Regions from separate parts of the Halanaerobium saccharolyticum subsp. saccharolyticum DSM 6643 genome, predicted to be linked through region 1. Evidence: riboswitches for the same ligand, from Rfam matches in the RefSeq annotation. Region 1 holds a riboswitch; the other holds the start of a gene.
The links. A riboswitch is a leader RNA that binds a small molecule or an ion and turns the genes downstream of it on or off. The one in region 1 is predicted to bind S-adenosylmethionine.
Positions count from the first base shown of each region.

Region 2: it holds a riboswitch for S-adenosylmethionine, as region 1 does, so the genes downstream of both, HSACCH_RS09655 (methionine ABC transporter ATP-binding protein) here and metF (methylenetetrahydrofolate reductase [NAD(P)H]) in region 1, are expected to answer to the same signal.

Region 1 covers NZ_CAUI01000005.1:403,986-409,204, reverse strand. The annotation lists gene HSACCH_RS02390 (homocysteine S-methyltransferase family protein) at 1-2,229, opposite strand, end outside; gene HSACCH_RS02385 (Vitamin B12 dependent methionine synthase activation subunit) at 2,213-2,926, opposite strand; gene metF (methylenetetrahydrofolate reductase [NAD(P)H]) at 2,898-3,794, opposite strand; SAM riboswitch class I at 3,870-3,971, opposite strand; gene HSACCH_RS02375 (cation diffusion facilitator family transporter) at 4,032-4,919, opposite strand; tRNA gene HSACCH_RS02370 (tRNA-Arg) at 5,104-5,178, shown strand; gene HSACCH_RS02365 (UPF0175 family protein) at 5,195-5,219, opposite strand, start outside.
Region 2 covers NZ_CAUI01000021.1:260,596-265,814, forward strand. The annotation lists gene HSACCH_RS09650 (ATP-dependent helicase) at 1-958, shown strand, start outside; SAM riboswitch class I at 1,081-1,189, shown strand; gene HSACCH_RS09655 (methionine ABC transporter ATP-binding protein) at 1,278-2,300, shown strand; gene HSACCH_RS09660 (methionine ABC transporter permease) at 2,293-2,967, shown strand; gene HSACCH_RS09665 (MetQ/NlpA family ABC transporter substrate-binding protein) at 3,102-3,947, shown strand; gene HSACCH_RS09670 (YkvA family protein) at 4,149-4,442, shown strand; gene HSACCH_RS09675 (TetR/AcrR family transcriptional regulator) at 4,610-5,200, shown strand; gene HSACCH_RS09680 (TolC family protein) at 5,190-5,219, shown strand, end outside.

The sequences.
Region 1 (5,219 bases):
CATATTTTTAACTGTAGTTGTCATTAAAGCACTTAAACCTAATAGTTTAATATTATTTTCTTTAACCGCTTTCACTATATCTTTAATATTTACATTTCTGCCCAGATCAATTATTTGATAACCATAGTTTTCTAAAACAGTTTTTACTATATTCTTGCCAATATCATGAACATCACCTTTAACCGTAGCCATCACAATTTTCCCCTTAAAAATATCTCTGCCTCCTGTACGATTCATTTCTTCTTTTAAAACTAAAAAGGCTTCTTTTACTGTTTCAGCTGACTGGACAAGCTGTGGTAAAAATATTTCCCCTTTTTCATAACTCTCACCCACAATATCAAGAGCAGGAATTAAATATTTGTTCACTACTTCTATAGCTTCATTTTCTTTTAAGGCAGCTTTTGTTAAACGAGTTGCTTCATTTTTTAAACCCTTAATTATTACTGTCTGTAAATCATCTTCCTTATTCTGATTTTCTTTAATTTCTGCTAAATCTGATTTATCTTCTACCTCAGCCATATATTCTATATATTGAGCAGCGCCCTGATCAATATTATTTAAAACTGCAGCTGCTTTAACTGCAAACATCATTTCTTCGTCATTGGGATCAATAATTGGCAGATTTAAACCCTGATAGAGAGCCATGCTTAAAAATGTCCTGTTTAAAATAGGACGTTCCGGTAAACCAAAAGAAACATTAGAAATTCCAAGTGTAGTTTTAACTCCCAATTTCTCTTTAACCATTTTTAAAGCTTTTAAAGTTTCCTTAACCCCCGCCTGCTGGGTAGAAGCAGTCAGAGTTAGACAGTCAATTATAATCTTATCTCTGCTAATTCCATATTCAGCTGCTTTATTAACAATTTTTTCTGCAACTTTAAAACGTTCTTCTGCAGCAGCAGGTATGCCATCATCGTCCATTGTCAGGCCGATAACTGCTGCTCCATATTTTTTAACAGCAGGCAGAGTTTTTTCCAACACTTCAGCTTCTCCATTTACTGAGTTAACAATTGCTGTACCATTATAATATCTTAAAGCTTCTTCTATAACCTCCGGATTACTAGAATCAATCTGTAATGGAGTATCCAAAATCCCCTGCAGTTCCTTGATTACCTTAACCATCAATTTTTTTTCGTCTATCTCCGGCAGACCAAGATTAACATCTAAAACATCTGCTCCTGCATCTATCTCTTCTACTGCAACTTTAAGAATATAATCTAAATCACCATTTCTCAAAGCTTCTTTAAAAACCGCTTTGCCCGTTGGATTAATTCTTTCTCCAACTACATTGACCCCTTCTAAATTAACAGTCTGAGAAGGCGAACAGACAAGACTTTCTTTTATAATTTCTCGCTCTTTTACTTTTTTATTTTTTAACTTCTCAGCAATTAAAGAAATAAATTCTTCGTTAGTACCACAACAGCCACCGACAACTGCTAGTCCTTTCTGATAAAGTCTGTTTAAAGGTTTAAAATATTCTTCAGGAGATATTTTAAATACTGTTCCTCCATCTTTAACTACCGGCAGCCCTGCATTTGCCTGCAGAATAACTGGAGTTTCTGAATATTTGAGCACTTCTTCAACCAGAGGCTCCAGCTTTTCAGGCCCAAGAGAACAGTTAAGACCAATCCCATCTACTCCAAGACCCTCCAACACAGAAATCATGGAACGAATACTGGTCCCAGTAAATGTTCTACCATTTTCTTCAAAAGTTAAAGTACAAAAAATTGGTAAATTAGAATTTTCCTTAGCCGCCAATACTGCAGCCCTTGCCTCATATAGATCTGCTATTGTCTCAATGTGGATTAGGTCAGCTCCAGACTCAACTCCAATCAGTACCTGCTGTTGATAAAGATTATAGGCTTCGTCAAATTCTAGACTGCCCATTGGTTCTAAAAGCTCACCAATTGGACCCATATCCAGAGCTACTGAGGCATCAATTCCTGATTCGATTATTGCCTGGCGTGCATTTTGAACTGCTGCAGAAATAACTTCTTCTACAGAATATTCTAGTTCATTCATTTTTAGGGCATTAGCACCAAAAGTATTGGTAGTCAAAATCTCAGCTCCTGCCTTTAAATAACTTTTATGTATATCTATAATATCCTCACTATTTTCGATATTTAATCTTTCCGGAATATCCCCTGCCTTTAAACCACGCTGCTGCAAAACTGTTCCCATGGCTCCATCAAAAATTATCATTTTTTTTCCTAATTTAGTTTTTAGCTCCACAATAAATCCCCTTTCTTCTCAGTTCGCATTCTTGATCTAAAAGACAGTTTTTGCAGTGTCTTTGTTCAACTTCTATTGTTTTAGCAATAACCCCAATAATTGCTGTTACTGATTTAGTTGGTAATAATATATTATATTTGGAAGCTGTTAAACCTATTTTTCTTGGTGCATTCAAAATTCTTAAGATCTCTTTTTGAATATCAATTCCTAAATCCCCATAACCTGGGCTATAGCGAAAACTTATATCTTCATTTCCTGCTTTCAGAACTTCTTTTTTTATTTGAGCTTCTATATAATCACAAGCTCCCTCGATAGCTGCTGTTGCACAGGCATCAAGGATCATCGATTTAGTCACTGATATTTTTTCATAATATGATATCTTCCTATCAACTTGAGCTCCTAATGTAGCTGCCATTATATAGATTTTCTCTGAATCTTTTAAGTGCTTTCTGATACTTTTACCTTTTAAAATAAGAGTTGTTCCTTCTACTTTAACACCTTGATCCGTAAATTCAATTGGAAATTTTTGATATAAATAACGAAGATTAATTAAATCTTTAACTTCAGTTATTGTTTTATCAATTAAAACATTAATCTTTTCATCATTTATTTTTTTTGAAACCTGCAGGTACCTCAAAACTTCTTTTTTATCAATTTTGAATTTCATATTATACAACTTTCTGAATTTCTTGACCATTAATATGATTAATTAAAGAACCTACTGCCTCTTTAATTCTGCGAGCTACATAGGGATTGTTCATTGTATAAAGATGTATTCCATCAACGTCACTAGAAATCAAATCAACTATCTGCTCAACTGCATAGGCTATTCCAGCATCTCTTAAAGCTTCTGGATTATCCTCATATTTATTCAATATTTTTTTGAATTTTGCTGGAAAATAAGCATCAGATAATTCTATAATTCTGGCAACCTGTTTTTTGTTAATTACAGGCATAATTCCTGCTTCTATCGGTACATCTATCCCCTTTTTTTGCGCTTTCCTGCGAAATTTATAAAAAAGTGAGTTATCAAAAAACATCTGTGATATCAAGTAGTCAACTCCACTATCAACCTTCTGTTTTAAATATTCTAAATCCTGATCAATACTTTCTGTTTCTAGATGACCTTCTGGATAACAGGCTGCTGCTACTCCAAAATCATTATTTTTTTTGATATGATCAACAAGCTCATAGGCATAATTGTATTCTCCAATTACTTCCCCAGCAACTGGTTTATCACCTCTTAAGGCCAATATGTTTTTTATATTTTTTTCTTCTAAGCGAGTCAATATTTTATTAATGCTTTTTTGATTTGAATTAATACATGTTAAATGAGCCAGTGCTTCTACATCATATTTTTCTTTAATAATTGAAGAAAGTTTACAGGTTCTATTTTTTCTAACTCCTCCACCAGCTCCATAAGTTATACTAATATAATCTGGATTAATATCTTTTAATTCTTCCAAAGTCTGATAAATATTTTCTATAGGAACATCAGACCTTGGAGGAAAAACCTCCAGTGAAAAAACAACTTCCTTTTTTTCGAAAATATTTTTAATTTTCATCTTTATCCTCCTCAAAACTACTAGCTACTTTATAAAAACAAAAATCCACTTCTAAGCAGAAGTGGGATTCACAACTGCTTATCTTTCAGGTTAAACCTGCTGGAGTTAGCACCGGGCAGTATAACTGCTGGTTGCTGGGTTTCTCAGGGCCAGTCCCTCCACCTCTCTTGATAAGCTATTATTCTATTTTTAATTACTTTACCATATTAAAAGATTTGTGTCAAGAATTTTAACTGCTTAAGCATCACAGTTTTTGTTCTCACATTCCTCGTTTTCGTATTCAATCTCTATAGTTACATGATCAATTTTTTCTACGGCTAATAAATTTTTAATTTGAGCTTTTAATTCTATTATTTTAGACTTTGAAATTTGATCTGGAATAATTACATGAGTGCTGAGAAAATTTCTTTCTCCATCTAAGGTCCAGATATGAGTATGGTGTGCTGCTAAAGCTTGAGTTTCTGCAACAATTTTTTGCTGCAGTTCTTCAATCTCAATTCCAGCTGGTACTCTCTGCAAAAAAACATTTAATACTTTTTTCAACTTAGAAATTACATTATATAAAATATAGATGTTAATTGCTAATGAAAGTAGCGGATCTAAAATTGGCAGGTCTTTATAAATCAAAATAATACTTACTATTAATACCGCAATCCAGCCTAGAACATCTTCTAAAAGATGCCAGCTGACAACATCTTTATTTAAAGAACTGCCTCCTCTTAGTTTAAAAACAGCTATTCCATTAACTATTATTCCTAAAATAGCAAGGTAAAGCATTCCTTCAGGGTGAACTGACTCAGGAGCAAAAATTCTGGGGATAACTTTTGTTAAAATAAATACAGATCCTAAAATTAAAACTATACTATTAATTAAAGCGCCTAAAAGTGAAAATCTCGCATAGCCATAACTAAAATCTTTATCTGCTCCCTTTTTTGAATAATTTTCTAAATACCAGGACATGGCTAGAGAAAGTGAATCTCCTAAATCATGTAGAGCATCAGATAAAATAGCCATACTGTTAGTTAAAAAACCACCAATAATTTCAATAATAGTAAATGATAAATTTAGGAAAAAAGCTAATTTTATATTAGAAACATTAGAATGATGATCATGATGCTCAGCCATTATTTTTCACAATTATTATCATAATTTATTCTCCTTTATAATTTATTTGGAGATAATTATATCATTAAAAACAATTAATTACTGTTAAATATTTTATTTATATAAATAATGCAAATTTATAATTTTAAAATTGCCAGAGATTATTGACATTAAAGTCGGCTTCTGTTAAAATTGTTTAGGTAATGCCCCCGTAGCTCAGTGGATAGAGCAAAGGCCTCCGAAGCCTTGAGCGTAGGTTCGACTCCTACCGGGGGCACCATTTATTTATATAAGGTTTAAGCATTTTCAAGATTAGAAGCT
Region 2 (5,219 bases), on a different contig from region 1:
ATTATGCCGCAGTCATTTTCAGTCAATGCAGCTTCAAAATCAGTTACCTAAGTTTAGAATTCCACATCAACTTGTGGGAGGAGTTAGTTTTTTTGATCGCCAAGAAATACGCTATTTTGTTAATTACTTAAAATTATTAGTCAATCCGAATGATAGATTAGCTTTAAAACGTCTTTTTAGAATTGAAGTTCATGGTGTAGGCGAAATTTTATTAAGTGAAATCAATAAATATGCCCGTGAAAACAAAATGAAGATTACTGATGTTTTTGAAAGCCCAACCGTTGTTAAGGGGATTGGTAACAACAAGGCTGCAAATATTATTGAATTTCAGCGGCGGGTAATCGATAGTATTTTTGATCTGCGTGAAGAAAAAATGCCAATGCATAAAAAGGCAATAGAACTTTATGAGCGGGTTGATTTTGATCAGAATGTACTGGCTGAGCTGGATGATCCAGAGGGGAGAAAAAAATATATGAATATGTTTTTGGAAGATATGGCTGATTTTCAAAAAAACAATCCAGGCCGCGGTCTTTATGATTACTTATTAATTAATAAATTAATTGCTGATAAAGATATTACAGAAGATAATCAAGAAAAAGTAAAAGTTATGACAGCTCATTCAGCTAAAGGATTAGAATTTCCGGTAGTTTTTATTATTGGGGCTGAAGAAGAAGTTTTTCCACATTTGAAAAGTTTAGAAGAGAAGGCAGCTGGTTTAAATCCTTATGCTGTTGAGGAAGAAAGAAGATTATTTTACGTGGCAATGACAAGAGCAGAAAAATTGCTCTTCATTTCTTTTTCTAAGCAGAAACTTTCAAATGAACAAGGACAATATAAGCAGATTATTCCTTCCAGATTTTTATATGAACTTCCTGAAACAAGATTGGATTTTACAGGTGTTGAAAGTAAAAAAGGTGGTTCTGGGATACAAATGCGCAAAAATGTAGAAGTGATTTAGGGTAACCAATCTAGGGTACCGGGTACTTAGAAATAATTTCCAAGTGCCCGGTGCCGAAAAAATAATCCTTGACAGATTTAAAATTGAGTGATAAACTACTAAATAACTTAAAAAGAAAATAAAAATCATCAAGAGCGGTGGAGGGACTGGCCCTGTGATACCCGGCAACCTACTTAAAATCTTTAGTAAGGTGCTAATTCCAGCATTCCGGAAAGGAATGATAGATGAGAGGCAATTAAATCCTCTCACGAGGATTTTTTTCATTTCTAACTGCTCTTGATATTTGGAGCAGTTTATTATTTTTAGAGGGTGATTAGTATTGATAAAAATTGATAATTTAACTAAACATTATCATGCAGCTCAAGGCAAAGTAGAAGCAATTAATGGTTTAAATTTAGAAGTTGCTGATGGTGAAATATTTGGAATGATAGGACCAAGTGGAGCAGGCAAAAGCACTTTAATTAGAATGCTTAATCTTTTAGAAAAGCCTACTGCTGGTACTATTAACATTAATGGTACAGATTTAACTGAATTAAGTTCACAAAATTTAAGAGCAGCCAGGCAAAAAATTGGGATGATTTTTCAGCATTTTAATCTTTTATCATCTCGGACAGTTTTGGGTAATGTGGCCTTTCCGTTAGAGATTGCAGGTGTGGGTAAAAAGAAAAGGCAAGAAAAAGCAAAAGAATTAATTGAACTTGTAGGCTTATCAGACAGAACAGATCACTATCCAGCTCAGTTGTCTGGAGGGCAGAAGCAGCGAGTAGGTATTGCAAGAGCGCTGGCTAATAACCCTGATTTATTATTGTCAGATGAGGCAACTTCTTCATTAGATCCAGAAAGTACAAAAGCTGTACTAGAACTTTTAGCTAAAATCAGGGATGAGATGAATTTAACAATTATTTTAATTACTCATGAAATGGGTGTGATCAAAGATATTTGTGATCGAGTTGCTGTTTTAGAAGCTGGAAAGATTATCGAAGAGGGAAAAATAATTGATATTTTCTCCAGCCCCCAGCAGCCTCTGACAAAAAAGTTTATTAGTTCTGTAATTGATTTTGATTTGCCAGAAAGAATTATTAAACATATAAAAAAGAAAAGACCTGGAGAATTGGTTAGGATTTCTTTTGTTGGAGAAACAACTCATGATCCTCACATTTCGGATCTTGTAAAACATTATTCTGTAGATGCCAACATATTATATGGTAATATCGATGAGATCCAGGGCGTACCATTTGGAACTTTAGTTTTAGATTTAGAGGGACAGTTAACAAATGTAGAAGAGAGTATTGCTTATTTAAGAAGTAAGGATTTAAGAGTTGAGGTGTTAGAAGATGTTTGATTTTATTACGGATTTAGCTAGGTATAATGATTTAATGATTAGTGGTCTTTTGGAAACATTATATATGGTTGGGATGTCTTTATTTTTTGCTATAGTTGGTGGAATCCCATTGGGAGTTTTAACCACTATTACCAGGCCAGGACATATACTGCCGAATAAGCCTTTCAATTTTATTTTAGATAGTGTTATTAATATTGGTCGCTCAATTCCATTTATTATTCTAATGGTTGCTGTAATTCCTTTAACCCGAATAATTGTCGGGACTTCTATTGGAACTAATGCGGCAGTAGTTCCACTTTCGTTGGCAGCGATTCCTTTTATGGGTAGAGTTACAGATAATGCTATTTTAGAAATTGATCATGGAGTTGTAGAATCAGCTCAATCAATGGGGGCAAGTCCAATTCAGATTGTATTTAAAGTTTTATTACCAGAATCACTACCGGCAATTATTTTAGGCTTAACTCTTACTGCAATTAGTTTAGTTAGTTACTCAGCTATGGCAGGAGCAATTGGTGGGGGTGGTCTTGGCGATATTGCAATCCGTTATGGGTACCAGCGATTTCAGCTACCTATTATGCTTGAGACGATAGTTGTACTAGTAGTAATGGTCCAGTTGATTCAATTTTTTGGTAATCAAATAGCTTCATTTTTCGATCATAGAGTCTAGTTAGTTAAATAATTACTAGTTTAGAAATTGAATTTAGGGTATTATTGAAAATAATTAATAAATTATTTTGGTATAAATATAGAAAGTATAATTAATTTAATAGAAATTTAACGAGTAGAAGAGGAGAGATAATGATGTTAAAAAAAACAATTTTGATTTTAGTTCTTGTAACCTTTGTATTTGCTGGTGCTGTTCAGGCTGATGATCATGTGCTTAAGATTGGTGCTACACCTGTACCTCATGCAGAAATTTTGGAATTTATTAAAGATGATCTTGCTGCAGAGGGAATCGAGTTAGATATTGTAGAATTCACAGATTATGTGACTCCTAATTTAGCCTTAAATGATGGTAGTATTGATGCTAATTATTTTCAGCATATACCTTATTTAAATCAATTTAATTCTGATCGTGGTTTTGACCTTCAGGCAGTAATTAAAGTTCATATTGAGCCCATAGCTTTATATTCTAATAAATATACAAGTTTAGAAGAAATCCCAGCGGGTTCTTCAATTGCAGTACCAAATGATCCTTCAAATGAGGGAAGAGCTTTACTTTTACTTCATAATAACGGAATTATTACTCTAGATGATCCAACAAATTTAAGTGCTACCCCAATTGATATTGTTGAAAATCCCAAAAATCTTGAATTTGAAGAATTAGAGGCAGCACAGCTACCAAGAGTACTTCCAGATGTTGCTGCAGCAGTAATTAATACTAATTATGCACTTGAAGCTGATTTAAATCCATTAGAAGATGCTTTAATTATTGAGGGTAGTAATTCACCATATGTAAATGTTGTTGCTGTAAAAGCTGAAAATGAAGACAGCGAAAAAATTGAAACACTTGCAAAAATAATTAATTCTAAAAAAGTAGAAGAATTTATTCTTGAAGAGTATGAAGGTGCTGTAGTACCTGCCTTTGAACCTGTTGATAGTGGTGAAGTGGCGGATGTAGAAAAAACTGGCGATTATATTTATTAATTAGAATCAGAAAATAAATAATCTAGAAAAGCGGTCTGCCTTGTTGGAGATCGCTTTTTTTTAATTCATGATAACTTTAATAATCTAATATGGTTGACATAAAAATATTAGATGTCATAATAATAATATAGAGTATCTGTAAAACACTTTATTTTAAAAAGGTTTAAATAAGTTTATCATTATAGAATGAGGTGAAGAATAATGGCTAAAAGCCTGACAACAATTGTAAAAATTGTTCGACTTATGAAAGACTCTGATGTGAAAATATCTAGAAAAGCATTATTTTTAGTCCCACTTGCTTATTTAATTTTCCCTTTTGATTTAGTAGGAGATTTTTTTCCAATTTTAGGACAAATAGATGATATAGCAGTTTTTGTAGTAATGTGGCCGATTCTAAAAAATATTTTGAGTAAATATGATCGTGGAGATCCGGATTTAGAAAAGTCTAAAAAAGATCCAGATGCTATTGATATTGATGATTACACTGTAGAATAAATATAATTGAAGTTAAATCTTAAAATAAAGTTTAACCATATTTATATAAATTTAAGGTTAAAAATAAATTTTCTCGACCATTCGGTTGACAAAATTTATTTTTAATTGTATAATGACTACTGACCGGTTAGTCGAGGGAATAAAAATAACAATTATGGGAGGTTTTTATGGCAGAAGATACAAGAAACAAAATATTGGAATCAGCTGTCGAGCTTTTTTCAAAAAGTAATTACCATGCTGTTTCAATGACAGAAATAGCAAATGGTGCAGATATTAGTAAGGGAACTCTTTACTGGTATTTTGACAGTAAGGAAGAATTGTTTAGAGAAATTGCAGTCAATGGAATGGATTATTTTTATAATCAATTTAAAAGAATTGCTCAGACAGATAAAAATAGTGAAGAAAAAATTAATAATTTAATTCAGTTTGTTTTAAATACATTGGTAAAACATTTAAATATGTTAGATGTTTTCAGAAATAATGTTGAACTGATTAGTAATGATTTTAAAAATAATATTGAAGCTAAACATCAAAAAAACATTGACATTGTAGCTGAAATAATTAAACAGGGGATTGATGAAGGTTTAATTAAAGATGAAAAACCTTGCGATATTTCAACGATGCTTTTATCAGTTTTGTTTACACCACATACAAACGAACTTTTCGAAAAAGCGGAAAACAAAGAAAGTAAAATAAAATTTATATATGATTTCATAATGAATGGAATTAGTAGGAAGGAGCATCATGATGCAGAATAAAACAAAGTTAATCTCTCTT